DNA from 4 places in the Nitratireductor sp. ATLC21 genome. Region 1 is predicted to be linked to each of the others. Evidence: predicted binding sites of a transcription regulator. Region 1 holds the regulator's gene; each other region holds the start of a gene.
What was found. Region 1 encodes PhoB, which activates phosphate uptake and scavenging genes when phosphate is short. Its sites were predicted from a motif close to TGTCATNNANCTGTCAT; they were not measured.
Positions count from the first base shown of each region.

Region 2: the regulator PhoB is predicted to act here: its motif matches at 3,440-3,456, upstream of AC2CHD_RS15845 (DUF2794 domain-containing protein).
Region 3: the regulator PhoB is predicted to act here: its motif matches at 4,938-4,954, upstream of AC2CHD_RS16325 (esterase-like activity of phytase family protein).
Region 4: the regulator PhoB is predicted to act here: its motif matches at 4,128-4,144, upstream of olsB (l-ornithine N(alpha)-acyltransferase).

Region 1 is NZ_JBXUOU010000003.1:598,674-606,553, reverse strand. Features, by position in the region: gene AC2CHD_RS17425 (NepR family anti-sigma factor) at 1-5, opposite strand, end outside; gene AC2CHD_RS17420 (response regulator) at 208-1,002, shown strand; gene AC2CHD_RS17415 (DUF1328 domain-containing protein) at 1,130-1,297, shown strand; gene AC2CHD_RS17410 (hypothetical protein) at 1,388-1,714, shown strand; gene phoB (phosphate regulon transcriptional regulator PhoB) at 1,765-2,451, opposite strand; gene phoU (phosphate signaling complex protein PhoU) at 2,489-3,199, opposite strand; gene pstB (phosphate ABC transporter ATP-binding protein PstB) at 3,222-4,037, opposite strand; gene pstA (phosphate ABC transporter permease PstA) at 4,052-5,368, opposite strand; gene pstC (phosphate ABC transporter permease subunit PstC) at 5,365-6,837, opposite strand; gene AC2CHD_RS17380 (substrate-binding domain-containing protein) at 6,942-7,880, opposite strand, start outside.
Region 2 is NZ_JBXUOU010000003.1:291,769-299,648, forward strand. Features, by position in the region: gene AC2CHD_RS15830 (ABC transporter permease) at 1-1,433, shown strand, start outside; gene AC2CHD_RS15835 (Bax inhibitor-1/YccA family protein) at 1,637-2,377, shown strand; gene AC2CHD_RS15840 (GNAT family N-acetyltransferase) at 2,464-3,036, shown strand; gene AC2CHD_RS15845 (DUF2794 domain-containing protein) at 3,044-3,427, opposite strand; gene AC2CHD_RS15850 (DUF1223 domain-containing protein) at 3,954-4,718, opposite strand; gene acnA (aconitate hydratase AcnA) at 4,892-7,588, opposite strand; gene ccmA (heme ABC exporter ATP-binding protein CcmA) at 7,871-7,880, shown strand, end outside.
Region 3 is NZ_JBXUOU010000003.1:386,013-393,892, reverse strand. Features, by position in the region: gene AC2CHD_RS16355 (propionyl-CoA synthetase) at 1-1,747, shown strand, start outside; gene AC2CHD_RS16350 (SDR family NAD(P)-dependent oxidoreductase) at 1,823-2,617, shown strand; gene AC2CHD_RS16345 (hypothetical protein) at 2,678-2,839, shown strand; gene AC2CHD_RS16340 (VOC family protein) at 2,942-3,316, shown strand; gene AC2CHD_RS16335 (helix-turn-helix transcriptional regulator) at 3,329-4,039, shown strand; gene AC2CHD_RS16330 (DUF1013 domain-containing protein) at 4,085-4,798, opposite strand; gene AC2CHD_RS16325 (esterase-like activity of phytase family protein) at 5,027-7,225, shown strand; gene AC2CHD_RS16320 (NAD(P)H-quinone oxidoreductase) at 7,286-7,880, opposite strand, start outside.
Region 4 is NZ_JBXUOU010000002.1:244,991-252,870, reverse strand. Features, by position in the region: gene AC2CHD_RS08920 (NADP-dependent malic enzyme) at 1-2,258, shown strand, start outside; gene AC2CHD_RS08915 (HNH endonuclease) at 2,259-3,200, shown strand; gene olsB (l-ornithine N(alpha)-acyltransferase) at 3,205-4,080, opposite strand; gene AC2CHD_RS08905 (PAS domain-containing hybrid sensor histidine kinase/response regulator) at 4,336-6,630, opposite strand; gene acuI (acrylyl-CoA reductase (NADPH)) at 6,698-7,693, opposite strand; gene lspA (signal peptidase II) at 7,757-7,880, opposite strand, start outside.

The sequences.
Region 1 (7,880 bases):
TTCATGCCCTATCTTCGTCCATATAATCTTGTCTCCCAATGAAGCGGGCACATCGATATCGCCCGCGCCACCACTCTTCCATACGAAACAGAACGCCACCGAGCAGAAATCGTTCCCTGCTTATGGAACATTTTCGCACAACAGGCGTTTTGACCTCATAAATATGCATTATTCCCATTGCCACATTACGAGGGAGACCTGAAATCCATGACCTTGTCAGCGCGTATCGCACCGCACCTTCCATATCTGCGGCGCTTTTCCAGAGCCGTCTCCGGCTCCCAGACGAGCGGTGACGCCCTGGTGGCCGCGGCGCTTGAAGCGCTGATTGCCGACACAAGCATTTTCCCCGAAGCGTCAACGGACAAAATCGCGCTCTTCAGGCTTTTCACATCGCTCTTTGAAACGCTCGATGTGCGCATCCCCGAAAGTGCCCCGACATCCGCTTGGGAGGAACGCGCTTCGAGAAACTTGTCGTCACTTGCACCCCGCCCACGCCAGGCGTTCCTTCTGGTGGCTGTCGAAAACTTCCGTCCGGAGGAAGCGGCGGAAATTCTGGAAACCGACATGAATGGCATCAATGCGATGCTGCACGAGGCCAGCGAGGAAATCTCCCGTCAGGTGGCCACCGACATCCTCATCATCGAGGATGAGCCCTTGATCGCCATGGATATCGAGGAGATGGTCGAAAGCCTCGGTCATCGCGTCGTCGGCAACGCCCGCACCCACAAGCAGGCTGTCGAGATGTTTGCCAAAACCCAGCCCAAAATGGTGCTGGCAGACATTCAGCTTGCAGATGGAAGCTCGGGCCTTGATGCGGTGAACGAGATTCTTGAAGGGGCGACAGTCCCTGTGATCTTCATCACAGCCTTCCCGGAGCGTTTGCTGACTGGCGAGCGCCCGGAGCCGACTTTCCTTGTGACGAAGCCTTTCAGCCCGGAGATGGTCAAAGCGCTGATCAGCCAGGCGCTTTTCTTCGATCACCAGGCTCGCGCGGCGGCCTGAGGCAGCGCAACACCTTTCTGATGAAAAAGGTCGCCTTCGGGCGGCCTTTTTGTTTGCCGGTTTTCTTTCTCCGGGAACCAATCTCCGTGGATAGCGTTTAACTGCCATAACTAAACGGAGAGACAGAATGCTTTACTGGGCACTTATATTCCTCGTCGTCGCTCTTATCGCCGGCGCCCTTGGTTTTGGCGGTATTGCAGGCGCTTCCGCAGGGATCGCACAGATCCTGTTCTACATCTTTCTCGCCCTTCTCGTGATTTCTCTGGTCATGGGACTGATTAGAGGGCGCGGTTAAACGAGTACATCTGACGTAAACGAATGCGGCATCCGACGATGCGGACCATCCATGGCTTCCGCGTCGGGCAGACAGTGAAAGGAGAACGCCATGGAACATATCGCTGCGCTTCTTCTGGTTGTCGGCTGCTCCGGCAACATGGCTGAATGCCGCGAACTTCCCGCCCCCGCTCCGATTTACGAAACCTTTGAGGAGTGCGAGGCCGAGAAGCCCATTTCCCTGCGCGAGCTTGAAGGTGAGGCGCCACGGGTGATGGCAACGTGCGTCTTTGTGGATCCTGCACTCGTCTACGATGACGCTGTGCTGGAGTGGGACATCACCAAAGACGGGAAGCTGACGGCCTCTCTGGAACCGGTCAACAGCTTCGCAGTCGCTCACAATGAGCATGCGCGTCAGAAGAACATTTTCACCGAGTAATCAGACAACAGCTTCAGCAAAAACCCCGGCCAAGTGCCGGGGTTTTTGTCTCAGGCTTCTCGAATGGCGTAGCCTGCACCGCGAATGGTGCGGATCACATCGGGAAGCCGCCCCTGGTTCACGGCCTTGCGCAACCGGCCCACATGGACATCCACGGTGCGCTCGTCGATGTAAATCGTCTCACCCCATACATTGTCGAGCAGCTGGCTGCGCGAAAAGACCCGCCCCGGATGCTGCATCATGAATTCCAGCAAGCGAAACTCTGTCGGCCCCAGACGGATCTCATTCTTGCGCCGGTAAACGCGATGCGATTCGCGGTCGAGCACAATATCGCCCACAGACAGCACCGTTGAGAGAACCTCAGGCTTGGCTCTGCGCAGGAGCGCCCGCACACGCGCGACGAATTCCGGCGTCGAAAACGGCTTGACCAGATAGTCGTCGGCACCGGTGGAAAGACCGCGAACGCGGTCGCTTTCCTCACCGCGCGCGGTGAGCATGATAATGGGAAGACGCTCGGTTTCAGGACGCATGCGCAGCCGGCGGCACAGTTCGATGCCTGATACGGCCGGAACCATCCAGTCCAGAACGAGCAGATCCGGGACATTCTCCTGCAACCGCACCTCGGCTTCATCGCCGCGCGAGATCATCTCTACCTGATACCCTTCCGCCTCCAGATTGTATTTCAACAGGACGCAGAGCGGTTCGTCGTCTTCAACGACCATGACCTTGGGGGCAATCATGGAAGGCATTCTCCTAAAGCATTGCTACGGCCGTTCAGGCATCCGTATCGACCGTCATCTGTGTTTCATCAAGCTTCGGCCGCTGGACCGGAAGCTGCTCCCCCGTCACCACATAATAGGCATTCTCGGCGATATTCGTCACATGATCGCCAATGCGTTCCAGATTTTTCGCGCAGAAGAGAAGATGCGTGCACGAGGTGATGTTGCGCGGATCTTCCATCATATAAGTCAGCAATTCCCGGAACACCGACGTATACTGAATGTCGATTTTCTCGTCGTCGTCGCGTAACTGGATCAAGGCATCGGCATCGCGCTTCACGTAATGCTCGACCACAGCATTAACCTGCTGCAGCACCAGGCCTGCCATGGCATCTATGGAATGCGCTAGTGTTCGCGGTGTAGCGCTCTGGCCCACCGCGCTGACGCGCTTGGCAATGTTCTTCGCAAGATCACCGATACGCTCCAGGTCGGCTGCCATGCGAATGGCACCCACAACGCTGCGCAGATCCTGTGCCATCGGCTGGCGCTTGGCGATCAGTGTGATGGCGCGTTCGTCGAGATCGCGCTGCTTGGCGTCCATGATCGTGTCATCGGAGATAACGCGCTGCGCCAGCGCGGTATCGGAATGAAGAAGGGCATTGGTGGAGGCGCGGGTCATCGCACCGGAGAGATCGCCCATATCGCGAATGAGGCGGTCGATCTCACCGAGTTCCTCATCGAAGGAGCTGACTGTGTGCTCGCCCATGATCTGGTTCCTTATCTGTGCGTCAACCGAAGCGACCGGTGATGTAATCCTGGGTCCGCTTGTCATCCGGATTGGTGAACATCTTGTCCGTCGGACCTTCCTCGACAAGGTTGCCCAGATGGAACATGGCCGTGCGCTGCGAAACGCGCGCCGCCTGCTGCATGGAGTGCGTAACGATGACGATCGTGTAGTTCTCGCGCAGTTCGTCGATCAGCTCCTCCACCTTGGCGGTGGCGATGGGATCAAGAGCCGAGCACGGCTCATCCATGAGGATCACCTCGGGCGAAACCGCGATGGCGCGCGCAATGCATAAACGCTGCTGCTGGCCGCCGGAGAGACCTGTGCCGGGCTCATGCAAACGGTCTTTCACCTCGTTGAAGAGGCCGGCCTTCTGCAGGCTGGACTCGACGATTTCATCGAACTCATTCTTTTTGGAAGCCAGGCCATGGATGCGCGGCCCATAAGCGATGTTCTCATAGATCGACTTGGGAAATGGGTTAGGCTTCTGGAAAACCATGCCAACACGGGCACGCAGCTCCACCACATCGATCTTAGGATCATAGATGTCTTGATCATCAAGCGTGATCTTGCCTTCGATCCGGCAGATATCGATCGTGTCATTCATGCGGTTGAGACAACGCAGAAACGTGGACTTTCCACAGCCCGAAGGGCCGATAAGCGCCGTCACCTGGTTTTCCAGAACATCCAGATTCACATCGAAAAGCGCTTGCTTCTCGCCGTAGAAGACACGCACATTCTCACCGCGCATCTTGAGAGGTTTTGGCTTCTGGCTCGCATCCAGTGCTTCTTCGACAGCAGCATCAGTGAGCATATTCATGTCCTTCCACTCCGTTACCAGCGACGCTCGACGCGCCGCCGCAGAATTATGGCGGTGATGTTCATCACGGCGAGGAACAGCAGCAATACGATGATAGCGCCCGAGGTACGCTCGACAAAGGCGCGTTCGGCTTCGTTCGCCCACATATAGATCTGTACCGGCAGCGCCGTAGCAGGATCGAGCGGCGTGGTGGGGTAGTCGGCCACGAAAGCCACCATGCCGATCAGAAGCAGCGGGGCCGTTTCGCCGAGTGCCTGGGCCAGGCCGATGATCGTGCCCGTCAGAATGCCGGGCGCAGCCAGCGGCAGCACATGGTGAAACACCGTCTGTGTGCGCGAGGCACCAAGGCCGAGAGCTGCCGAGCGGATCGAGGGCGGTACGGCGCGCAGCGCTGCACGCGTCGCAATTATGATCGTCGGCAATGTCATCAGCGTCAGCACCAGACCGCCCACAAGAGACGCAGAGCGCGGCAGATGCATGAAGTTGATGAACACGGCGAGACCGAGGAGACCGAAGACGATGGACGGCACGGCCGCCAGATTGTTGATGTTGACCTCGATCAGATCGGTCAGCTTGTTCTGCGGCGCGAACTCCTCAAGATAAATCGAGGCGGCAACGCCGATCGGCAGCGCCAGAAGGAGCACGATCAACATCATGTAGAGCGAGCCCACGATGGCCACCCCCATACCTGCCGTTTCAGGCCGGCTCGAGGCACCGCGGGTGAAAAGCCCTGTATTGAAGCGCTGTTCCAGAACGCCGTCTGCTTCCATGACGCGCATCCATTCGAGCTGCTGGTCGGAGACCTTGCGGCGGCTTTCCTCCACCTCGAGATTGACCTGCCCCTTGAGAGCGGAATCAACGTCTCCGCTCGCCAGGACCCAGACATTCTGTGTCGTTCCAATGATCGAAGGATCGGCTATCACCAGGTCACGCAGTTGCGTGCGTACACCATTTGAGATCAAGCCGCCCACCTCGCGAACCAATCGCCGGTTCTCCGGATCGACGCCAAGCTTTGCCGCCAGGGCATCGGTGGCCAGTTTCGGGTAATTGGCGGTGAGCAGCGTGTTGGGGTCGGTCGCACGCTCATTATCCGGGTCAATGATATTCTCGGCGAAGGTGACGTCCAGATTGATGGATGTCTGCCAAAAGGCGGTGTAGCCGTTGGAGATCACCGACCATAAAAGCGCAGCCAGAAAGAAGATGCCGATGGCAATCGCAATGATTCCATACATCCGGAAACGCTGTTCTGCCGCATAACGCTTTTTGATACCGATATCGCGGCGCACAGATGCGCGGGGAGCATCCCCTCCTTTGTAGACAGCATCGGTCATTCGTATTGCTCCCGGTATTTGCGCACGATGTAGAGCGCGAAAACATTCATGCCGAGTGTGAGCACAAACAGGGTCATGCCCAGCGCGAAGGCAACCAGCGTTTGAGGCGAGGTGAATTCAAGGTCACCCGTAAGCTGGTTGACGATCTTCACGGTGATGGTCGTCATCGCCTCAAATGGGTTGAGCGTGAGGTTGGCCGCAACACCGGCGGCCAGCACAACGATCATGGTTTCGCCGATGGCGCGGGAAGCCGTCAGCAGCAATGCCCCGACAATGCCCGGCAGCGCGGCTGGCAGGATAACCCGTTTGATCGTTTCGGAGCGCGTCGCGCCGAGACCAAGCGAACCATCACGCATAGCACGCGGCACCGCTGTGATAATGTCATCCGACAGCGACGAGACGAATGGGATCAACATGATCCCCATAACGAGACCTGCTGTCAGAACGCTTTGCGCCTGAATAAAGCCGGGGCCGCCAGCGATCGCCGCGCTCATATCGCGCAGGAATGGACCGACCGTAACCAGGGCGAAGAAACCGTAGACAATGGTCGGAATTCCGGCCAGAACCTCAAGCAGGGGCTTGACCACTGAGCGCACACGCTTGGAGGCATATTCGGCCATGTAGATCGCCGCCATTAGCCCCACTGGCACGGCAAACAGCATCGCCACGAAAGCAATATAGATCGTACCGGCAAGCAGCGGGATGAGACCGAACTGCCCCTCCTGCGCCTCCGCACCGGCCGCAGCGAAGCGCGGGTCCCAGACGGTTCCGAAAAAGAAGTTGCTCAGCGACACCGAGCGGAAGAAATGGATCGTCTCGAACAGCATGGAAAAGACGATGCCCACCGTCGTCAGGATGGCGATGGTGGATGCGGCCAAGAGGCCCAAGGTAATGATGCGCTCGACATTGTTCCTGGCCCGGCCCCGAGGTCGAACACTTCGTAGGCCGAGTACCGCGCCTCCCAGCGACAGCAGGATCGCGATTACCGTGCCGATCCACGCTGCATTGTCCTGCATGGCGTTAAGCTCGGCCGCAATGGGGATCATGTAATCCTGCGTATCCGAAGCCAGCGCAACACCGCGCTCTGCAAGGACAGGACGCAGTTCCTCAAAACTTTCCGGCACTTCGGCAATGGCCGGATCGGTTTCGAGCCTGCGCATGCCGGCTGCAAGATTGCGCACCATCCCCAAAGCCAGAGAACGGCTTGCGATCGCGCTGTCCGCCGTTTGCTCGGGCATCCGCTCGCTGATTGCGCGATCCACATAGGCATAGCTACCGGCAGACCAGGCCGCCATGAAAAACACCGCCGGCAAAACAGCAAGCAGGAACACCCACCAGCCATGATAATGTGCACGCGAATGCGGCTTCTCGGCCGACGAGACAATTTGCTTCTTCGCACGTGCACTGCCGAGAACGTATCCGACAACGCCAATGAAAACGATGATGGTAAGGAGAAGTCCCCAGGCCACGAAGCCCCCTCTCCGGCACCTGGCCGGGCGTCCAGTTCACAATCTCTCCGCAACGATCGAACGCAGGCGGCTTGAGCCGCCTGCGTTGTCATGCGGAAACCGGATTACATGGTTTCGCCAGCCTCGAAAGCCTTGCGCTGAGCATCACGCTCCGCATCCGGAGCCGGAACCAGACCGTAATCGGCGAGCGGGCTTTCCGGGCCGACCATCTGATCGTCGAGGAAGAACTCGACATATTCCTTCAGGCCAGGAACGACCCCGATATGCGCCTTCTTCACGTAGAACTGAAGCGGGCGCGACACGGGGTATTCGCCGGTGGAGATCGTGTCGACCGACGGCGTGATGCCGTTGATGGTGGCGACCTTCAGCTTGTCGGCATTGTTCTCGTAGAAGGAGAGGCCGAACACGCCGACGCCGGTCTTGTTGGCGTCGATGCGGGCGAGCGTCTCGGTGTAGTCGCCGTCGATGTCGACCGCGCCGCCATCCTTGCGAACCGCGATGCATGCGGCTTCGGCAGCGTCTTCGTCGAGGCCAGCCTCTTCGGCAGCCTTGAGACCACCAGCAACCTCACAACCGGCTGCAAGCACCTTCTCCTCGAAGACTTCGCGGGTGCCATGCTTTTCACCGGGGATGTAAGCAGCGATGTCCCAATCCGGCAGATCCGGGTTCACTTCGTTCCACTTCTTGTAGGGATTGTCGACCAGCTTGCCGTCGACTGCGACCTTCGCCGCCAGTGCCTTGTAGACATCAACAGGCTCGAGCGCCCAATCCGGACCCTGGATATCCGTGGCGAAGACGATGCCGTCATAGCCAAACTGGATTTCCTGGATTTCGGTTACACCTGCTTCGGCGCAGGCTGCAACTTCCTTTTCGCGGATTTTGCGCGATGCATTGGCAATGTCGATCGTGGCTTCACCGACGCCCTTGCAGAACTCTTTCAGGCCAGCGGACGAACCACCCGACTCGACGACCGGCGTCTTGAAGTTCGGGAAGGTTTCGCCGAAGTTTTCGGCAACGATCTTCGCATAGGGGAGAACGGTCGA
Region 2 (7,880 bases), 310 kb from region 1:
CGCTCGTGTTTGCGCTGATGCCGCTTGGCCGGGCGCGTGATGTGCCGGCGACAGCGCTGTTCCGCGAAATGGGTGTCGACGGACGTGGCTGGCCGCGACCAGTCTATATCACGCTTTCGGTAGCTATCGCGGCCGGCCTCGCCGGTTTCGCTGTCTGGTTCTCCGACGATCGGCGCATGGCGGCCATCTTTGTTGGTGCAACCGTGTTCGCGTTTATAGTTCTGAGGGTCGTGGCGCTTGGCATCGAGTGGTTGGCACGGCGCAGCCCGCGCGTCACGTCCACGCCGCTGCGCCTCGCTCTGGGCAACATCCACCGCCCAGGTGCGCTGACACCGTCCGTGGTCTTGTCATTGGGGCTCGGCCTCACCTTGCTCGCCACACTGGCGCTGATCGACGGCAATCTGCGACGGCAGATCACCGGTAATCTGCCGGAGGTCGCCCCGAACTTTTTCTTTGTCGACATCCAGAGCGGCGAGGTGGAGGCCTTTGCCGATCTGGTCAAACAGGAAGCGCCAGACGGAAAGCTCATTCAGGTGCCGATGCTTCGTGGGCGCATCACCGCGCTCAACGATGTCAATGTGCGGGACATGGAGATCCCGCCGGAGGGTGGCTGGGTGCTGCGGGGCGACCGTGGCATTACCTATGCCCGCAACGCGCCGGAGAACACCACACTGACACAAGGGGATTGGTGGCCAGCTGATTATGAGGGTGAGCCGCTCGTGTCCTTCACGGCGGAAGAAGGTGGAGAGCTTGGTCTCAAGATTGGCGACACGATCACCGTCAATGTGCTTGGTCGCGAGGTCACGGCCCGGATAGCCAATTTCCGCGCGGTAGAGTGGGAATCGCTGGCCATCAACTTCGTGATGGTGTTTTCGCCCAACACCTTTGCCGGTGCACCCCACGCCTGGCTGGCGACGCTTACGGATGCAAACGCCACGCAGGCCGACGAATCGAAGATCCTCAACGCTGTCACCCGCTCCTTCCCGACGGTGACCACCGTGCGGGTGAAGGATGCTCTCGATGTGGTGAACCGGCTTGTAGAGCAATTGGCCACGGCGATCCGTGCGGCAGCCGCCGTCGCGCTGATTGCTTCGGTTCTCGTGCTTTCCGGTGCACTGGCGGCTGGCAACCGGGCGCGGGTGCATGATGCTGTGGTTCTGAAGACCCTTGGCGCCACGCGGCGTACCCTGATCGCCGCTTTCTCGCTCGAATATCTGCTGATCGGGCTTGCGACTGCGGTGTTCGCGCTGCTGGCCGGCGGGGTTGCTGCCTGGTTTGTGGTGGCAAAGGTCATGGGCCTGCCCTCAAGCTTCCTGCCGGAGGTGGCGTTCACCACCGTTGTGGTGGCGCTGGTGATGACGGTTGGCTTCGGCCTGATCGGCACATGGCGGGTTCTCGGACACAAGGCCGCACCGGTTCTGCGCAATTTGTGAGCGTGAAAAACGGTTAACCCTCCGGCGCGGACAGGCGCGATTCCGCCCGCGAACTGTTGCCGCAGGCGCGTTTCCGGTGCGAAGAGGTCTTGTCCTGAACACAAACTGACATCATATTTGATCTACGCATGCTGGTATCCCGCCAGCGGCGCACGGTCTTTCAGGCCGTCACCGGACGGGATTTAAGCCAGAAAGGGGTAATTATGGCTGACCTTCGTAACTATCAGGCCCGCGCAACGCCCGGCGTGCGCGCGGACGCGGCCATCGACGAGGGCCTGCGCGCCTATATGATCCGCGTCTACAACCTTATGGCGCTCGGCCTGGCGATCACCGGCCTTGCAGCGTTTGGCGCGTTCAACCTTGCCATTGCCGACGGCCAGCTCACGGCTTTCGGCCAGCTCATCTATGCCAGCGCCTTCCGCTGGGTTGTCATTCTTGCACCGCTTGCGCTGGTGTTTTTCCTGAGCTTCCGCATTCAAAACATGAGCGTGGGAGCGGCGCAGACGACCTTCTGGGTCTACTCGGCCCTCGTGGGTCTTTCTCTGTCGACGATTTTCCTCGTCTTCACGGGGGAGAGCATCGTCCGCACCTTCTTCATCACCGCCGCTTCGTTTGGCGCGCTGTCGCTCTGGGGTTACACGACTAAGCGTGACCTTTCGGGCATGGGGTCGTTCCTGTTCATGGGTCTGATCGGCATCATCATTGCCTCGATCGTGAACATCTTCCTTGGCTCGTCGGCGCTGCAGTTCGCCATTTCGGTGATCGGTGTGCTGGTGTTCGCCGGCCTGACGGCCTACGACACCCAGCAGATCAAGGAGATGTATTACGAGGGCGACGACGCCACCGTATCCGGTCGCAAGGCGATCATGGGCGCTCTGCGTCTCTATCTCGACTTCATCAACCTGTTCATGTTCCTGCTGCAGTTCCTCGGTAATCGCGAGTAGTGCACACCGACACTGAAACAGTGTTATGTAAGGGCGGCTTCCGAGCCGCCCTTTTCTTTTGCCGCCACAAGCCTTGTCGAGTTTCCATGACAGCCACCATTCGCCCTGTTCATCCGGATGATGTTCCCGCGATTACCCGAATCTATGCCCATGCCGTGTCAAAAGGGACAGCCAGCTATGAGCTGGAACCGCCTGGCGAGGCCGAGATGCGCGAACGCATGGATGCGCTTGTGGGAAATGGTTATCCCTATATCGTTGTCGAGGAGGGAAACAATATTCTCGGCTATGCTTATGCGGGGCCGTTTCGCGCGCGGCGGGCTTATCGTTTCATGGTCGAGGATTCGGTTTACCTCGCGCCCGAAGCCCAGGGGCGTGGGCTGGGTCGACTCTTGCTCCAGGCTTTGGTGGATGCGTGCGAGCGGTGCGGATTCCGTCAGATTGTCGCCGTCATTGGCGACGGCTCGCCGCAAAGCGCTTCGGTGAAATTGCACCGCTCCATGGGGTTTCGCGATGCCGGCATGCTTCGCGGCAGTGGCTATAAACATGAGCGCTGGCTCGACACGGTGTTTATGCAGCGCGCGCTGAATGAAGGTGACGATAGGCCACCTGATCCCGATTCCGTCCCCGAACGCTTGTTCCGGGGAGAGAGATTGTCCTGATGTCGCGTCAGGTAACGAGTTTCAGCTTCTTGTCGAACACCGCCAAGACGCGCGCCAATTCGTGTCCGCGTTTCAGGATTGCACCGGTCGCCGCAATGACACTGTAGGCACCTTGCTTTCGTGTCAGCTTGGGGTCTTTGACGATCTGAAAAAGCGGCACTTCGCTGGTCCGCCTGAATACGGAGAACACGGCCCGGTCCTTCAGATGGTCGATGGCATAGTCCCGCCATTCGCCCGCGGCAACCATGTGGCCATAAATGCGCAGGATCTGATCCAGTTCGCGCCGCTCGAAGGTTACGGGAAGGTCCGAACGTGCCCTGCGTGCCTCGTGCAGCGGGATCAGTATTCCGGACCCGTCCCTATCCTCCCCGGCGCTGCCGTAATCGGTCATCGGCTGTACCTCATGACGATTTGGTGACAGTGGAAGGTTCGCCTGCCATAGGCCGAATTGCAAGCCCGCATTGCCTCAATCCATATTTCACCACCCGCATGAGACTGCGAGGGCTGTCATCCTTCTTGATGGCATGAGCATCAGAGTGGTTACATCCGTGCACATCTTTTGCCGACGTATGTGTTCGAGCTCTGCAAGCCTCATCTCTTAGCCGGTAGTCACAAATCGGGACCGATTGTCGGAATTGGTGATGGCTTGCCTTTTTCTTGCCGCAATTTGTTCAAGCTCACGCCCCATTGTGCCGCAACGATCCCAACGTTGCCTGAGACGGTTCGGTCCGGACACGGATCCCGAAAACCCCAAGCCCCCCCGCCCTCGGGGTCATGACCGGATCGAACCAACTCTCGGACGCCCGAGCGAGGCAACGGTCCCAAAGGAATACAGCCGGTGCTGAATGAGTCAGCACCGGTTTTTCTTTTGGGACCAGCTCCTCGGACATTGGGGCTCGAGGGGGGTCGAGCGGGTGTTATGGGTTGAGGGCAATGGCTCCAAGTATGGCGCCAGGCAAACCGTTCTCATCGACCCGTTGGAGCAACAAGGCGCAGCCATTGCCCTTCTGGATCAGTTCCGATCTGGGCATCTCGAAATTCTTCGCGGCGCCGTCCCACATGCCGATGGTCTGGATCCGGTTGACCGCGTTTCGATACTCGATAGTGCGTCCGCGATTCTCCCCGGCCCGAATCTCCACTGTGGTTCTCGGTGTATAGTCGACAAAGACGAGATGCGCGCTGAGGTCTTCACCATCAAGGCCTTCGGGCAATGCGCCGACGCTTACGATTATGCTGTCACCTCTGTCCTCTAAAGACAGATCCACCTGAAGCCCCGCCGCGGTGCCCGCCAGCGCTTCAAGGGTCGACACCACCTTGGTTCGGTTGGCGCCGTTCATGTCTTGGCGCCCATTGACGATAGCCTGAGGTGTATAAACCGAACTCTTCTGAAGAGTACCTGCGTATTTCCTCTGCCGTTCAGAGTTGGCCGGATGCGCCAATGCGTCTCGCCAACCCAGGTAATCCCAGTAATCGACATGATAGGCAAGGGCGACCACATCTTCTCGGGAGGCGAGCTCGTCAAGAACCGCGTCCGCTGGAGGGCACGAGTTGCAGCCCTGACTCGTAAAGAGTTCTACCACGCCAATTGGGCGAACCGTGTTTTCGGCTCCCGCAGGACCGATAAGGGCGAGAAAGCCTAAAGCCAGGGCAAGGATATGGCCTGGTGTCCAGAGCCGGAACATACGCTCTCCGTTTGGAATGTGAAGCGAATATTGCTTTGTTTCAGAACTATAGGAGCGAGCGTACCTCAACAAGAAGTCACGTTCAGGTGAGCCGATTAACTGAGCGTCTTGAACTCAAAAAAAACCGCCGGCGTCTCCACCGGCGGTCTGATCAGTGTGTTTGCGTGGCCCTATCAGGCGGCCAGGTCGCGCAGCACGTATTGCAGGATGCCACCGTTCTTGAAGTACTCAAGCTCATCCAGCGTGTCGATGCGGCACAGAAGAGGAACCTCCTTGACCGAACCGTCGGCAAAGGTGATCTTCGCGTTCACGGTTGCACGCGGCTTGATGGTCTCGAGCCCGTCGATGGTGACGGTCTCGTCGCCCTTCAGGCCGAGCTTTGCCCAGCTCGTTCCTTCGTCGGCAAAGACGAAAGGAATGACGCCCATGCCCACCAGATTGGAGCGGTGGATGCGCTCGTAGCTTTCTGCGATGACGGCGCGGACACCGAGCAGGTTGGTGCCCTTAGCAGCCCAGTCGCGGGAAGAACCGTTGCCGTATTCGCCACCAGCGAAAACCACCAGCGGAACACCTTCCTTGCGATATTCCATGGCTGCGTCGTAGATCGACATCTCCTCCTTGGAGGGATAGTGGATCGTGTAGCCGCCTTCGGTACCGTTTTCGCCCAGCATGTGGTTGCGGATGCGGATGTTGGCGAAGGTGCCGCGCATCATCACCTCATGGTTGCCGCGACGCGTGCCGTACTGGTTGAAGTCGGCAACGCCCACGCCATTGTCCATCAGGTATTTGCCGGCTGGCGACTGTGCCTTGATGGAACCGGCCGGTGAAATGTGGTCGGTGGTGATCTTGTCGCCGAACAGGCCGAGAATGCGCGCATTCTTGATGTCGCTCACATCGCCGGTCGTCTTCTTCATGCCGACAAAATAGGGCGGGTTCTGCACATAGGTCGACTTGTCGTCCCATGCATAGGTCTCGCCTTCCGGCACCTGCACGGCCTGCCAGTTTTCGTCGCCCTTGAAGACCTCGGCATATTTCTTCTCGAAGAGATCGCGGGTGACGTTCTTCTGGATGAATTCCTGGATCTCCTGATTGGAGGGCCAGATGTCCTTCAGATAGACGTCGTTGCCGTCCTTGTCCTGACCGATCGGTTCTTTGGTCAGATCCTTGGTCACCGAACCGGCGAGCGCGTAGGCGACGACGAGCGGCGGTGAGGCCAGGTAGTTGGCCTGCACATCCGGCGAGATGCGGCCTTCGAAGTTGCGGTTGCCGGAGAGAACGCCGGCAGCGATCAGGCCCTTGTCGTTGATGGTCTTGGAGACCGGGGCCGGAAGCGGGCCGGAGTTGCCGATGCAGGTCGTGCAGCCGAAGCCGACGAGGTTGAAGCCGATCTGGTCGAGCTCCTTCTGGAGGCCGGAATTCTCAAGATATTCCGCAACCACCTGGGAACCGGGTGCGAGCGACGTCTTCACCCATGGCTTCTGCTTGAGGCCGAGGCGGTTGGCGTTGCGGGCCAGCAGGCCGGCGCCGATGAGCACGCTTGGGTTTGAGGTGTTGGTGCAGGAGGTGATGGCGGCAATCGCCACGTCGCCATGGCCAAGATCGTAATCCTCGCCCTCAACCTGCCAGCGCTGTTCCAGCGTGGACGGATCCTTTTTGTATTCCTTCTCGAGCGATTCGGCGAAGCCGGATGCAATGTTCTCGAGCGGAATGCGGCCTTCCGGACGCTTCGGGCCGGCCATGGAGGGAACCACGTCGCCGAGGTCGAGCTCGAGCGTATCGGTGAAGACCGGATGCTCGGTGCCCGTCTCGCGGAACATGCCCTGCGCCTTGCAGTAGGCTTCCACCAGCGCGATGCGCTCCTTGGAACGGCCGGAGACATTGAGATAGTTCAGCGTTTCCGAATCAACCGGGAAGAAGCCGCAGGTCGCGCCGTATTCCGGGCCCATATTGCCGATGGTGGCAGCGTCGGCCAGTGTCAGATGGTCGAGGCCCTCGCCGAAGAACTCGACGAACTTGCCGACCACGCCCTTCTTGCGCAGCATCTGCACGACGGTGAGCACCAAATCGGTGGCCGTGACGCCTTCTTTCAGCTTGCCGGTGAGCTTGAAGCCGATAACTTCCGGCAGGAGCATGGAGATCGGCTGGCCGAGCATGGCCGCTTCCGCCTCGATGCCGCCAACGCCCCAGCCAAGCACGCCGAGACCATTGATCATGGTCGTGTGCGAATCGGTGCCGACGCAGGTGTCAGGATAGGCAATCGTCTTGCCGTCCTCATCCTTCGTCCAGACGGTCTGGCCGAGATATTCGAGGTTCACCTGGTGGCAGATGCCGGTGCCGGGCGGAACGACGCGGAAGTTCTTGAACGCCTTCTGACCCCATTTGAGGAAGCGATAGCGCTCGCCATTGCGCTGGTATTCCAGCTCCACATTGCGCGCGAAGGCCTTCGGCGTGCCGAACTCATCGACAATGACCGAGTGGTCGATAACGAGGTCAACCGGAACAAGTGGGTTGATCTTCTGCGGGTCACCGCCGAGCGAAACCATGGCATCGCGCATGGCAGCCAGATCCACCACGGCGGGAACACCGGTGAAATCCTGCATCAGCACGCGGGCCGGGCGGTAGGCGATCTCGTGACCGGCCGTGCCGCGGTCGTCGAGCCAAGCCGCGACTGCCTCGATGTCGGACTTGGTGACCGAGCGTCCGTCTTCGTTGCGCAGCAGGTTTTCAAGCAGCACCTTCATGGAGAAGGGCAGGCGGGAAATGCCTTCGAGACCGTTTTTCTCGGCCTCCTTGAGGTCGAAATAAACATACTCCGCATCCCCCACCTGGAGGGTGCGACGGCAATTGAAACTGTCTAGAGATTTGGTCACGGGCGATCCTATCCTGTTCTGCTATCCGAAACGGGAACGGACTCCTCGAGGCATCACGCGCAAAAGGTGCGGGTACGGTCATTTCCGCTGTCCGCCCCCAAGCGTCCCGGCCGTTCAAGGCGGCGCGCGCGCGGGTATCGGCACAAAGAGTTACACGCCGACCGCTGGCGTGGTTGAGGCGGATATAGAGAATTTTGTAGAAGAGTTCTAGAGTGAGAAATGGCAAATCTGCCATGTCGTAAAAAATTCAGGACCATATCTTTGCCGAAGGACGACCACATGATGCGGCTTG
Region 3 (7,880 bases), 210 kb from region 1:
CTGCAACACGTGTTTCAATGCGGTGGACCGGCATGTAGAGGGCGGGCGCAAGGATCAGCCCGCCCTCGTCCACGACAGCCCCATCAGCGGCCGGAAGAAAAGCTTCACCTATGGCGAGCTGAAAGACGAGGTATCGGCGCTGGCAGCCGTCTTGAAGGATTTCGGTGTCGGCAAGGGCGATCGCGTGGTCATCTACATGCCCATGGTGCCGGAGGCGGTGTTCGCCATGCTGGCCTGCGCGCGCATCGGCGCGGTGCATTCGGTGGTGTTCGGCGGATTCGCCGCCCGCGAACTGGCCGCACGCATCGACGACGCGGCGCCAAAGGCAATCATATCGGCCTCCTGTGGGCTGGAGCCCGGCCGCGTGGTGGCCTACAAGCCGCTGCTCGACGAGGCGATCCGCCTCTGTGCCGCGAAGCCGGAGGCCTGCCTGATCCTGCAGCGGGAGGAACAGCGCTGCGACCTGACGGAAGGCCGCGACCATGATTACGCGGCGCTTGTGGACGCAGCGCGCTCGGCAGGCCGCGCGGTGGACTGCGAACCGGTGCTCGCAACCGACCCGCTCTATATCCTCTACACGTCGGGCACGACGGGACGGCCAAAGGGCGTGGTGCGCGACAATGGCGGCCATATGGTGCGGCTGAAATGGTCGATGTTCAACGAGTTCGGCATAGAACCCGGCGAGACATTCTGGGCGGCCTCTGATGTGGGCTGGGTGGTGGGCCATTCCTACATCGTCTATGCGCCGTTACTTCACGGCTGCACCACGGTGCTTTTCGAAGGAAAGCCGGTCGGTACGCCCGACGCCGGGGTGTTCTGGCGGGTGATCGCGGAGCACAATGTGGCCGCTCTCTTCACCGCGCCGACCGCGTTTCGCGCGATCCGCACGGCCGACCCTGACGCGGAATTGCTGGCCCCACACGACCTCACCGGCTTTCGCACGCTGTTCCTGGCGGGCGAGAGAGCCGATCCCGACACGGTGAAATGGGCGGAGAGGACATTGGGCGTTCCCGTGATCGACCATTGGTGGCAAACGGAAACCGGGGCGCCGATCAGCCAGGACCCCGTCGGACTTGGGATGCTCCCGGTTAAATATGGCTCGCCCGGCGTGCCAATGCCGGGATACGATGTTCAGGTTCTGGACGATGCAGGCGATCCAGTGCCGGCGGGTACGCTGGGCAATGTGGTGGTGAAACTCCCCCTGCCGCCAGGCGCGCTACCGACATTATGGAACGACGACAAACGCTTCCGCGACGCCTATCTCTCCGAGTTCCCCGGCTACTACAAGACGGCAGATGCCGGCATGCTGGACGAGGATGGCTATCTCTTCATCATGGCGCGCACGGACGACATCATCAATGTGGCGGGCCATCGGCTTTCCACCGGCGGCATGGAGGAGGTGGTAGCGGAGCATCCGGCTGTCGCCGAGTGTGCGGTGATCGGCATTGCCGATCCGCTCAAGGGACAGGTGCCCTGCGGCTTCGTGGTGCTGCACGGAAAGGCACAGACCGATATGGGCTCCGTGGAGCAGGAACTGATCGCCATGGTGCGCGAGCGGATCGGACCTGTCGCAGCCTTCAAGAAAGTGGTGTCAGTGAAGCGGCTGCCCAAGACGCGGTCGGGCAAGATCCTGCGCGCCACCATGCAGAAGATCGCCGATCACCGGGAATGGACAATGCCTGCCACCATCGATGACCCTTCCATACTGGACGAAATCAGCGAAGCGCTGGGCAAGTCGGATTCCTGATTGAGCGTTGTCGGGCACTTGACCTTCGCCCCCCCTCGTCGCAGGGTCCAGCCGTGTTCGGCACGGGGATTCACTATGGCACTGGACGGCAAGACGGCAATCGTAACAGGCGGCGCGGGCGGCATAGGCTATGCTATCGCAGAGCGTTTTCTCCGCCATGGCGTCAAGGTCATGATCGCCGATCTGGACAGTGAGAAGGGCAAACAGGCTCTTTCCGATCTCGAAAAGCTGGGCGATGCGCGTTTCGTGAAAGCAGATGTGAGCAAGAGGCTCGACGTCCACAACCTGTTGGCTGAAACGATCGATGCCTTTGGCGACGTGGACATTCTCGTCAACAATGCCGGCATCGTACACGCGGCGGATTTCCTGGATTTGAAGGAAGAGGATTTCAACCGGGTTCTCGACACCAATCTCAAAGGCACGTTCCTCACCGGGCAAGCGGTCGCTCGCTATATGGTGGAAAAGGTCGAAGGCGGCGGTGCAGCGGGCACGATCATCAACATGTCGTCAGTCAACGCCATTCTCGCCATTCCGGAGCAGATCGCCTACACGGTATCCAAAGGCGGCGTCAGTCAGCTTACCCGCGTCATGGCACTAGCACTGGCGCCCTATGGCATCCGCGTTAACGCCATAGGACCGGGCTCGATCGGAACTGACATGCTGGCCAGCGTGAACAGCGATCAGGCCGCACGCAACCGTATGCTGTCGCGCACCCCGCTCGGGCGTGTTGGCGAACCGGGCGAAATCGCATCGATAGCAACCTTTCTGGCCGACGATGACTCCAGCTATGTGACCGGCCAGACCATCTATGCCGACGGCGGCCGGCTGCCGTTGAACTATACGGTCGAGGTCAAGCCGGAAATCTCCTGACAAAACGCTGTCACCACTGCAGAGCGATAATACTCCGGCCAGAATCAGGAGATTTTCGCCATGCCAGACTTCCCCGGAAGCTTCATTCGTGCTGTCCGCCGCTGGGCCGATCAAACCCGTGATCGCCGGCGGCGTCGGTTGACCAGACGGATGCTGAACGACCTGCCCATAACAGTGCAACGCGACATCGACTGGGATCCGACCAGTCGATACCGGCGATAAGCCCTCCAATGATCTCAGGCAGCAGCTTTGCAGCCCTCCTGACGGAATGTTGTCAGGAGGGCTGTGTCATTGTGGCCTTGAGACAATGGAGGGTTGTGAAACATGTCCGATACGTTGCCCCTGAACGCAGTGGTCTGGGCGGAGATACCTGTTGCCGATCTCGATCGGGCGCGGTCTTTTTATGCCGCCGTTGTCCAGAACGAGCTGGTTCTGCGCGAGGATGGTCCCAATCCTTTTGCGATTTTTGACACAAGCGACCCGCAGGATTCCGTAGCCGGACACATTTACCCTGGCAAGCCAGCCCCGGAAGGAACCGGCCCCACGATCCATCTGGCCGTCCCTCCACCACTGGAAGACGCGATGGAGCGTGTCACAACAAATGGTGGCAGACTGGTATCACCCATAATCACTATCCCTGCCGGCCGTTTCGTGTATTGTCTCGACCCCGACGGAAACAGCTTCGGAATTTTTGCGTGAGGAGAATAACGCATGCGCCGTGCTGACCGACTTTTCCAAATCGTCCAGCATTTGCGGGGCGGGCGCCTGGTTACGGCGCGTCTTTTGAGCGAACGCCTCGAGGTTTCCGAGCGAACGATCTATCGCGATATTGCCGATCTTCAATCCACCGGCGTGCCAATCGACGGCGAGGCTGGCGTCGGCTATCTGATGCGGGAGGGGTTCGAACTTCCACCGCTCATGTTCACGCGTGACGAGATCGTGGCGCTGGTGGCTGGCGCGCGCATGGTCCGCGCCTTTGGCGGCGCCGCCATGGCCCGTGCGGCGGAAGAGGCGCTGGTGAAGATAGGAACCGTCCTGCCGGAGCCGGAGCGCGACCGCATTGCACGCACCGAAATTCACACACCCCGCTGGGTCGTCAGCGATATCGAGCGCGAGGCCATCGACACGCTGGAACGCTCCGTTGAAACGCGGGACGTGCTTTCCATCGATTACCGCGACGAAGCCGGGCGCACCTCCAGGCGCGACGTTCGTCCGCTCGGCCTTTGGTTCTGGGGGAAGGTGTGGACACTGGTAGCGTGGTGTGAATTACGCGGAGATTTCCGCACATTCCGCATCGACCGGATCGCCACCATGACCCTCGCCGGGCGAACATTCCGCCCTGAGCGCGGCAAGCAGCTTGCAGATTTCTACAGGCGGATGGAGATGCACGAAGCCATGATGGGCAGGGCTTGTGCGAGCTGAGACGTCGCTCCCCTGACCGGGCAGGGGAGCGTCTCTATCGTCGGTTCAGGACCGCTCGTCCTCGTCTTCTTCGTCTGCATCGCTCGACTTCAGCGACGACAATTTGGCGAAGACGGCATCTGCGTCCAGTTCCTGCTCATCGGAAGACGTGTCGGAGGCGGCCTGCTCACCGAGCGGCAGATCTTCGGTCTCCGAAGCCGGGAGCAGGGTTTCACCGGTGCTCTCCTGCGGCGGGAGGTATTTTGCCGCGCGCTGCACTTCCAGATCCAGATCGATCTGCGAGCAAAGCCCAAGCGTTACCGGATCCATGGGAACAAGGTTCGCAGAGTTCCAGTGAGTACGCTCGCGGATAGCCTCAATGGTGGATTTCGTGGTGCCCACGAGACGCGAAATTTGCGCATCCTTGAGTTCAGGATGATTGCGCACCAGCCACAGAATGGCGTTCGGGCGATCCTGACGCTTGGAGAGCGGCGTGTAACGCGGCCCCTTCCGCTTGGCCTCCGGCACCCGAACCTTCGGCTCCGAAAGGCGCAGTTTGTGGTTCGGATTTTCCTCCCCGAGAGCGATCTCCTCGCGGGTGAGCTGTCCGGTCATCACCGGGTCCATACCCTTAATGCCCTGCGCAGCGTCACCATCCGCGATGGCACCCACTTCGAGAGGATGCAGTTTGCAGAATTCGGCGATCTGATCAAAGGTCAGCGCCGTATTGTCGACCAGCCAAACGGCGGTGGCCTTGGGCATGAGAAGCGTGTTGGCCATGTTTCAAGAATCCTCTTCCTTCGCCCGCGTCCCTGGCGCGGGCGGTGGTCATAACCACCGATGTTGGGAAATATCGTCCGCGTTATAAACTGAAACACCCGGCAGACGCAACAAAATGCGCGTTCCCTCAATTGGGGAGTGTCACCGAACCGTCATTGTTGTGTCATCGGGCTGAAATCAACCCTCTCGATTGTGCCGCTCCTATGGGTCTTGAGGGAGTTTTCAGACATGGGACGCCAAGCAATTGTTCTGGGCCTGCTGGCAAGCACAGCAGCCGTTTTTCCTGCGTATGCGGACATGGCATTCAACCGTATCGCAACGTTTCCGGTGGCAGAGAACCTGCCGGCAGAGACAGACGTGGCCACCGAGACCTCATCGGAGATCATCGCGCGCAGCGCTGACGGAAAGATGTTGATCTACTCTGACAGTCCGCTGGGTGGCGTGGGTTTCGTGGATATCAGCGACGCCAAGGCCCCGAAGGCAGGCGGCATGCTCAAGCTGGAGGGTGAGCCGACCTCAGTGGGTGTGGCAGGCCAGAAAGCCATCGCGGCTGTGAACACCTCTGAGAGCTTCACCAGCCCTTCGGGCAATCTCGTCGTGATCGACCTGACAACGAAAACCGCTCAGAAATCCTGCGACCTGGGTGGCCAGCCGGATTCCGTGGCCATCAGCAATGACGGCCGCTTCCTTGCCGTCGCCATCGAGAACGAGCGGGATGAAGACCTGAACGACGGTGCGATCCCGCAAATGCCCGCCGGGGACCTGAAGGTCTTCAATCTCAGCGACGGCACGCCGGACTGTGGCAGCATGAAATCCGTGGCCCTGACCGGCCTCGCCGAGATCGCACCGCAGGACCCTGAGCCCGAGTTCGTGGATTTCAACGACGCAGGCGACATCGTTGTGACACTCCAGGAGAACAACCACATCATCGTGGTTTCGGCTGAAAGCGGCGACGTGACGAGCCACTTCTCCGCTGGCCAGATCAGCCTGAAGAACATCGACACGCTGGACAATGGCTCAATCGATTTCAATCAGGCAGCGGAGGCTGTGAAGCGCGAACCGGACGCTGTGAAATGGCTGGACGATGATCGCTTCGTCACTGCCAACGAAGGCGATTATCAAGGCGGATCGCGCAGCTTCACCATTTTCAGCAAATCAGGCGAGGTCCTGTTCGACAGCGGAAACGATCTCGAATTGCGCGCCGCCGCTGTCGGCCACTATCCCGACAAGCGCTCCGACGCCAAGGGCACGGAGCCGGAAGGACTGGAGGTCGCGACATTTGGCGATCAGCGATATATTTTCGTGGCGCTGGAGCGTGCTTCACTTGTGGCAGTCTACCGCGACACCGGCTCCGAACCGGAATTCGTCCAGGTCCTGCCCTCCGGCATCGGCCCCGAAGGCCTCGTCGCCATACCCGAACGTAACCTGCTCGTTACGGCAAATGAGGCCGATCTTGTTGAGGACGGCGGCGCCCGCTCTCACGTGATGGTCTACGAACTGACCGAAGGAAAGCCTGTCTATCCGACCATCGAATCGGCGCGTGACGACAATGGCATCCCGTTTGGCTGGGGCGCTCTGTCCGGTCTCGTGGCAGATGGTGAAAAGCCGGGTACGCTCTACGCCGTGTCCGATTCCTTCTACAGCACCCAGCCGGCCATCTTCACAATCGATGCGTCTGAGATGCCGGCCCGCATCGCCGCCAAGACCATCGTCACGCGCGACGGTATGGCCGCCCAGAAGCTCGACCTGGAGGGCATTGCCAACGACGGCAAGGGCGGCTTCTGGCTCGCTTCGGAAGGCCGCACCGACCGTCTGACGCCGCATGCGCTTTTCCGTGTCGATGCAGCCGGCGAGATCCAGGAGGAGATTGCACTTCCTGCCGAGCTTCTGGCAGTCGAAAAGCGCTTCGGGATGGAAGGGGTGACGGTGGTCGGTGAAGGCGACGACCAGATGCTGGTCATCGCCATGCAACGCGAATGGGGCGACGATCCTGCGGGACAGGTGAAGCTGGTAAGCTACAAGCCTGCTTCCGGCGAATGGGCTGCCGTGCGGTATCCGCTTGACGCAGCCGAGAAGGGATGGGTCGGCCTCTCCGAGATCACCGCTCACGATGGAAAACTCTACATCGTCGAGCGTGACAACCAGATCGGCACTTCTGCGAAGATCAAGAAGCTCTACAGCGTCTCCCTTGATGGATTTCAGCCGGCAGCGCTCGACGGAGACTTGCCCCTGGTCGAAAAAACGCTGGTGCGTGACCTCGTGCCCGCCATGAAAGCCGCCACCAATGGCTATGTCGTGGATAAAATCGAGGGTTTCGCTATCGACGTTGAAGGCACAGCCTATTTCGTGACCGACAATGATGGTGTGGACGATTCCTCCGGCGAGACGATCTTCGTCAATCTCGGCAAACTCGACGCCACCAACTGACACCGCCTCCTCCCAAGGCGGGGAAGCTCCGGCGCCAGCGCCGGAGCTTCCTTTTTCATATCAGGCGACATCAAGCACGATCTTGCCTATGTGCGCCCCATCCTCCATGCGCTCATGCGCACGCCACGCCTCTTCCAGCGGAAAACTCATGTCCATGACGGGAGAAATGCGACCCGCCGCCAACAGCGGCCAGACATGCGCTTCAAGCTCGGTGGCAATACGCGCCTTGAAGGCCACCGACCTCGGCCTGAGGGTGGATCCCGTATGGACAAGCCGCTTGCGCATGATCAACGAGAAATCGACCGCAGCGCGGGATCCTTTCAAAAAGGCGATCTGCACGATGCGACCGTCCATGGCGGCCGCCTCATAATTGCGTTCGATATAATCGCCGCCGATCATGTCAAGAATGACATCTGCGCCATGGCCTTCGGTCTCTTCCTTTACCGCCTCAACGAAATCCTCATCGCGATAATTGATCGAGCGCACCGCGCCCAGCGACGTGCATGCAGCGCATTTCTCAGCGGAGCCCGCCGTGGCGATCACCCTGGATCCCAAAGCAGTGGCCATCTGGATTGCCGTCGTGCCGATACCGGAGGAACCGCCGTGAACCAGCAGCGTCTCACCCTCCTTCAGGCCCCCACGTTGAAACACGTTG
Region 4 (7,880 bases), on a different contig from region 1:
AGGGACCATCCGTCAGCCCGCAGGAAGCGCTGGACTTCCACTCATCCGGCAGGCCCGGCAAGCTGGAAATCACCCCCACCAAGCCGATGGCGACACAGCGCGACCTGTCGCTTGCCTATTCTCCGGGCGTGGCCGTGCCCGTTCAGGCCATTGCCGAAGACCCGAGCCGCGCCTTCGACTACACGACGCGCGGCAACATGGTGGCCGTCATTTCCAACGGTACGGCGATCCTCGGCCTCGGCAATCTGGGCGCACTTGCCTCCAAGCCGGTGATGGAGGGCAAGTCCGTGCTCTTCAAGCGCTTCGCCGATGTCGATTCCATCGATCTGGAAGTCGACACGGAAGACGCCGACGCCTTCGTCAACTGCGTCAAGCTGCTCGGCCCCTCCTTCGGCGGCATCAATCTGGAAGACATCAAGGCGCCTGAATGCTTCATCATCGAAAGCCAGTTGCGCGAGCTGATGGACATTCCCGTCTTCCATGACGACCAGCACGGCACGGCCATCATCGCGCTCGCCGGCCTCATCAACGCGCTGCACCTCACCGACCGCGACATCAAGACGACCAAGCTTGTCTGCAATGGCGCGGGCGCTGCCGGCATTGCCTGTATCGAGCTTGCCAAATCGCTTGGCCTCGCACCGGAAAACGTCTTCCTCTGCGACACGAAGGGCGTGGTCTACAAGGGCCGCGAGGAAGGCATGAACCAGTGGAAATCCGCCCATGCCGTGGAAACCGACAAGCGCACGCTGGCCGAGGCGCTGGAAGGGGCGGATGTGTTTTTCGGCCTTTCGGCCAAGGGGGCGCTTACGCCGGCCATGGTGCAGTCCATGGCGAAAAACCCGATCATCTTCGCCATGGCCAATCCGGACCCGGAGATCACGCCGGAGGAAGTGGCCGAAATCCGCACCGACGCCATCATGGCGACGGGCCGCTCGGACTATCCCAACCAGGTCAACAACGTCCTCGGCTTCCCCTATATCTTCCGTGGCGCGCTCGATGTGCGCGCGACCACCATCAACGACGCGATGAAGGTGGCCGCTGCCGAGGCGCTGGCCGAGCTTGCCCGCAAGGACGTGCCGGACGATGTGGCCGCCGCCTATCAGGGCAACCGCCCGAAATACGGCCCCAACTACATCATCCCCGTGCCGTTCGACCCGCGCCTCATCTCGGCCGTGCCGGTGGCTGTTGCAAAGGCGGCGATGGATTCGGGCGTTGCCCGCCGCCCCATCCTCGACATGCAGAAATACGAAAACGAGCTTTCGGCCCGCCGCGATCCGCTCGCCTCGACGCTGCAGCGCATCTACGACCGGGTGCGCCGCCAGCCCAAGCGCGTGGTCTTCGCCGAGGGCGAGGAAGAACAGGTGATGCGGGCTGCCGCCTCCTATGTGAACCAGAAGCTCGGCACCGCCATCCTGCTCGGCCGGGAGGAGCAGATCCGCGAGACGGCGCGGCAGGCGGGCGTCGATCTTTCCAAATCCGGCATCGAGATCATCAATGCGCGGCTTTCGCGCCGCAACAGCATCTATGCCGACTATCTCTATGAGCGCCTGCAGCGGAAGGGCTATCTCTTCCGCGATGCGCAGCGCCTCATCAACAACGACCGCAACCATTTCGCCGCCACCATGGTGGCGCTGGGCGATGCGGATGCGATGGTGAGCGGCGTGACGCGCAACTATTCCACCGTGCTCGACGATGTGCGCCGCGTGATCGACGCGCGCCCCGGCCACCGGGTGATCGGCGTCACGCTGGCGCTGTGCCGCGGGCGCACCGTGCTCGTGGCCGATACGGCGGTGCACGACATGCCCAATTCCGAGGAGCTGGCCGACATTGCCGAGGAGGCCGCCGGACAGGCCCGCCGCATGGGCTATGAGCCGCGCGTGGCGATGCTCGCCTATTCCACCTTCGGCCACCCGCCGGGCGAGCGCTCCGAGCGTGTTCAGGAGGCGGTGAAGATCCTCGACAAGCGCCGGGTCGATTTCGAATATGATGGCGAGATGGCCGCCGATGTGGCGCTGAACCCGAGCCTGATGCAGCAATATCCCTTCTGCCGCCTGTCGGGCCCGGCCAACGTGCTGGTCATGCCCGCCTTCCACTCCGCCTCCATCTCCACCAAGATGCTGCAGGAACTGGGCGGCTCAACCGTCATCGGCCCGCTTCTGGTGGGGCTGAACAAGTCTGTTCAGGTGGTTTCGCTAAACGCGAAGGATTCCGATATCGTGAACATGGCGGCGATTGCGGCTTATAATGCCGGGGGGTGATTGGAATTGGATTCTCGGCTTGAATTTTATAATGCCAACTACGATGCAGTTTTTCGTCGCCTCTGGGAGGTTAATGAAAGAATAACCCTTGGCAATAGGTCAAGAAGGCAATGCCGCTTTTGTGGCTTAAGCTCTCCAGAAACTTCCTTTAGAAAAAGAGCTCATGCGGCGCCCGAGTGCATCGGGAATCGCGGACTAACTACTTACTATGAATGCGATATCTGCAATGGATACTTCGGGAGGACGATTGAAAATGATCTAGGCGTATGGCTGAAGCCCATGCGGACATTTATCCGCATTCCAGGGAAACGGGGCGTTCCTACTTTAAAAGACTTATCAGACGAGCACGGCTATAGAATAGAGTACACGGACGGCAGAATAATAGCAAATATTAATGAACACTCTAAAATCGCTATCATAGACGAAGAAAAAAATATAATTTCCTTCAAAATACCAAGAGGGTCATATACACCTGTTGCAGTTTATAAATCATTCGTTAAAATTGCATTAAGCCCTATTCCAGAAACAGAATTTGACCCATTCAGGCCAACCTTTTCCTGGATTTTAGAGCAAGACCACACAAAAATATCGATGCCTCAACTTTTTATACACATTAAAGAAATGGGGCCATTTCAATCTGACAGGATATTTGCTCAGGTTCTTCGGAGAAGAGAAGATGATCACCCTACCCCATACGCATTTCTGATCGTCGGCTTTGGAAATAGTATTTTTCAGGTAATGATCCCGTGCCCGAATAAAGACAGAATACTCTCCGACAAGAAAATAAAATTTCCACCTTTTCCTACCCCTGGCGGCCTCAACCCTGAGAGACACGGAAAACCTTCTTGGGAAAAATTGGACCTCAGCAACACAAATCAAACTTCTGATGAATACAATCTGTCACTAAAATTCGAAAGTATTCATAAATCATACAAGGGATGACGCACTACGCCGCAAAACGCTGCGCTTCAGCCCCGTAGTAATTGATATACCGGTCCGAGATCGCCTCCACCGGCAGCACGACGAACACATCCGTGGTGCCGAAATCATGGTCGATCACGCAGCCATCGCCGAAGCGTGCGCCGAGGCGCAGATAGCCTTTCACGAGGGGCGGCATGGCGGCGAGCGCCGAGCGGGTCTGGATCGCTTCCTTTGGCATCAGATCGAGCGGGGCATAGCGGCTGGCGACGGCGCGCACATGCCATTCAGGCTCCACCTGGCAGAAATGCCCGAGGAAGGAGAGCGCTTCCGCATGGGCGGCCGGCACCACGCCGGGGAAGGAGGCGCAGCCCATCATCACGTCGATGCGCTTCTTGCGGCAATAGGCCCAGATGCCCTGCCACAGAAGCTCGATCGTGCGCTTGGTGCGGTAGGGCGGCAGAACGCAGGAGCGGCCAAGCTCCAGAAAGCGGCGGCCCTGGTGGCGGGCCATCAGCGTTTCGATGGCGAATTCGTCTGCGGAGTAGAATCTTCCGGCCCGGCACGCGCCCTCCGGCGTCAAAAGCCGGTAGGTGCCGACAATGCGGTCGACATCCTCACCCGGCAGCGCGGTGTCGAACACCAGAAGATGGTCGCATACGGCATCGAACGCATCCGCATCGCGGTCGGCACTCAGCGCGCCGAGCGGCGCTTTCGCGCCCATTTCATTGTAGAAAACCCGGTAGCGAATGCTCTGGGCCGCGGCAATCTCCTCCTCGCTGCGCGCAAGGCGCACTTCGAGCGAGCCGATGCGGCCCAGAAGCGCGTCCTCGGCATCGCCGGCGAGCGGCGGCCTTGCGGCCTGGTCATCGAGAGGGGCCCGGTTCAGCGTGATGCCCTGCATTGCTGATTCTCCTCCGCTTGGCGTTGACGCTGAAATAGTGATCGCTTGCGACAGAACTATGACACTACCGTCACACGGGGGTAAGCGGCAAGCGAGTGTGCGGTCCGGGCATCGCCCCTGCTTCACCGGCAGCTCCTTCTGCGAAACCCGGCCTCGCTTCTCAATGGGTCCCGGGTCAAGCCCGGGATGACGCGGTGGTGCGGGGAGAAGGAGGCCGTCACAGCGGGAGCCGGGCCGGTATGTCCCACCCTGTTCTCAGGCCGTGACCTGCAGCTCCAGCGCGGCCAGAAGTTCGTCCGGATCGAGCGGCTTGGTCACAAAGCCATTGGCGCCATGGGCAAGCACGCCGCTGCGCGTCTCTTCCTGCCCGTCGGCGGTGAGAACGAGGATGGGCAGAGGTGCCAGCCCTGTTTCCTCCTCGTGCCGGCGGATGGCGTTGATGGCGTCGAGCCCGTCCATCACCGGCATGTGCAGGTCCATCAGCACCGCGTCGAAGCGCGTGCCCGGCGCGCTCACCGCCTCCACCGCCTCGCGCCCGTTGGAGACGAGCGTCACCCGGTGCCCGGCTCGCGACAGTGCCGCGCGCGCCAGCATGGCGTTGATCTCGTTGTCCTCGGCGACAAGGATGTTGAGCCCGCCCGCACGCCGGCCCATGGTCCCGGCATCATGTGTGCGATCATGCGTTTCCGCAGCCGGCCAGGTGGCCTCGCCCTTGCTGCCCAAAAGCTGGCGCAGCAGCGTCCTGCCCCGCACGGGCCGCGCGAGAAACGCGCCATAGCCGCTGGCGCGAAACGCGGGAAGCCGCCCGCGCTCGGATGGCGTGATCAGCGTGAGCGCGCGGTCTCCGCCAACGCCCAGCGCGTGCAGACGGGTGATCAGCGCGCCATCGTCGCTTTCAAGCGAGGCGTCGACCAGCACCGTGTTGAACGGCCGGCCGCTCTCTTCGGCAAGTCGTGCCGCATCCTCCGCAGTGGCGGCGATGGCCGCGCGTCCGCCATGCACACGCACGGTCATGGCGATGGTTTCGGCCTCCTGCGCGAAGGGCGAGAGAATGACGGCGTTGACCTCTTCGAGCACGGGCTCGACACGGCCCGCCTCGTCCGCCTCCGCGCCCAGCGGCAGGAGCACGGCAAATTCCGAGCCCTCGCCCGGCGTGCTCGCCACGCTGACCGAGCCATTCATCGCGTCGACAATGCGCTTGGTGATGGCAAGGCCGAGCCCCGCCCCGCCATGGCGGCGGGTGGAGCTGCCGTCCACCTGTTCGAAATCCTTGAAAATGCGGTTGATGTCGTCCTTTTCGAGCCCGGGTCCGGAATCGGAAACGGCAATCCGCAGCGCCGGCGCGCCATTCTTCTCCGCCCGCGAGACCGCGACCGTCACCCCGCCCTCATCGGTGAATTTGAGAGCATTGCCGAGCAGGTTGATCAGCACCTGGCGCAGCCGACCCGGATCCGCCGTGATGGTTTCGGGCACATCCGGCGCGATGTAGCAGCCAAGGCCGATGTTCTTTGCAAAGGCGCGGGCAGCCAGAAGCTCGACCACGTTTTCCACGAGCTCGTTCACCGGAAGCGCCTGGGGCTCCAGCTCCAGCCGCCCCGCCTCGATCTTGGAATAGTCGAGCAGATCCTCGATCAGCGCCACAAGCGCGCTTGCCGAAGTGGAAACCGCGCCCACATAGGTGCGCTGCTCGGGCGTCAGTTCCGTGTCGGCCAGAAGCGTCGCCATGCCCATAATGCCGTTCATCGGCGTGCGGATTTCATGGCTCACCGTGGCAAGGAAACTCGATTTCGCGCGGCTTGCCTGTTCGGCGCGTTCGCGCGCGTTGATCAGCGCTGTCTCGGCCCGCTTGCGGGCGGTGATATCGCGCGCAATGGCCCGGTGCGACACCGAATCCGCGCTGTCGTCGCGCACCGAGTGCTCGATCCATGAATACCAGCGCGCCCCGCCACGCGTGTGGATCGCCACATCGGTGGAGCTCAGGCATTCGCCATCGGTGAAGGCGGCATCCGGCACGAGGCCGATGTCGATGCCGAGCTGGCTCAGCGTGCGGCCCACCAGGGTGGAAGGGTCGCGGCCCAGAAGGTCTGCAAACACGCGGTTCACATAGACGATGCGGCCGCTGCGGTCGCGGTGGACGATCAGGTCACCCAGCGCATCCACCAACCCGTGAAAGCGCTCCTCGCTTTCGCGCAGCTCCCACATGCGGTCGGCCAGTTCTTCGAGCTCGCCGCGATTGACCGTCTCGGATTCGGCAAGCGCAGTCGCCATGCGCCGGTCTGCCGTGGAAGCGCGGAAGGCAAGGGCCAACGCAAGGGCGCCCAGCCCCAGAAGCGCTATGCCGACCAGCGGCGAGGCGCCCGTCAGATGGCTGAGCCCGGCGATCAGGATGATCGCGAGGCCGATGGCCACCTCGCCATGATGTGTGGGTACGGGGAGCCGCACCGGCGCGAGCGCCGGTGGCCTGATGCGGATCCTCTTGCGCGGCTGCCGCTCTGGAGAGAGCGTCCTTGCCGGCTTCGGGTCGCCTTTGTCTTTCCCCGCCATTGTCATGGCGAGAACAATAGGCGGCGGGCATTACGGAAGCTTTTGGCTGGCCGTTCGAATTTTAGCGAATGGCTTAACCGGGCATCTCCACCACCACGCGTCCGCGCACCCGGCCCTCGATGATGTCCGTTGCAGCCGAAATCACGTCGCTGAACGGCACGACGCTTGCGATCGCGCCGAGCTTCTTGTGATCGAGTTCCTTGGCAATGCGCTGCCAGGCCTCCATGCGCAGCTCCTTCGGCGCCATGACGGAATCAACGCCCAGCAGCGAGACGCCGCGCAGGATGAACGGCGCGACACTGGCCGGCAGGTCCATGCCCTGCGCCAGCCCGCAGGCCGCCACCGCGCCGCCATAGGAGGTCATGGAAAGCACATTGGCGAGCGTGTGGCTGCCCACCGCATCAATGCCGCCGGCCCAGCGCTCCTTGCCGAGCGGACGGGCGGGACCGGAAAGCTCCTCCCGGTCGATGATTTCGGCAGCGCCCAGCTCCTTCAGGTAATCGGCTTCGGATGCGCGTCCGGTGGAGGCGATCACGTGATGCCCCTGCCCGGCCAGAAGCGCGATTGCGACAGAGCCGACACCGCCGGCCGCCCCCGTCACCACCACCGGCCCGCGTTCCGGCGTGATGCCGTGGCGCTCCAGCGCCATCACGCACAGCATGGCCGTATAGCCGGCGGTGCCCACGGCCATCGCGTCCTTCGGGGTCATGCCATCGGGCAGCGGCACCAGCCAGTCGCCATTCACCCGCGCGCGCCCGGCATAGGCGCCATAATGCGTCTCGCCCACGCCCCAGCCATTGAGAATGACCTTATCGCCCTCTTTCCAGCCGTCATGGGTGGATTTCGTCACCGTGCCGGCGAAATCGATGCCCGGCACGAGCGGAAAGCGCCGCACCACGGGGGCCTTGCCGGTAATGGCGAGCCCGTCCTTGTAGTTGACCGTGGTCGCCTCCACGGCGACTGTAACGTCGCCGTCCATCAGATCATCTTCGGAAAGCTCCGTCCACTCGACGGACTGCTTCTTGTCCTCGTCGCGCGAAATCAGAACCGCTTGAAACGTGTCCGCCATCACTCACTCCGGCTGGTTACGGTCATCAATGATCGCAGACTTTGCGGCGCGGCGGGCGCGAGGTCAATCCGCGTGCGTCTGGCCACCCGTGCGGCCGCGCCGCCAGTCAAGAAACTCGTCGAGGATGACAAGCCCCGCACCGATGGTGATGAACACATCGGCCAGATTGAAGATCGCAAACGACCAG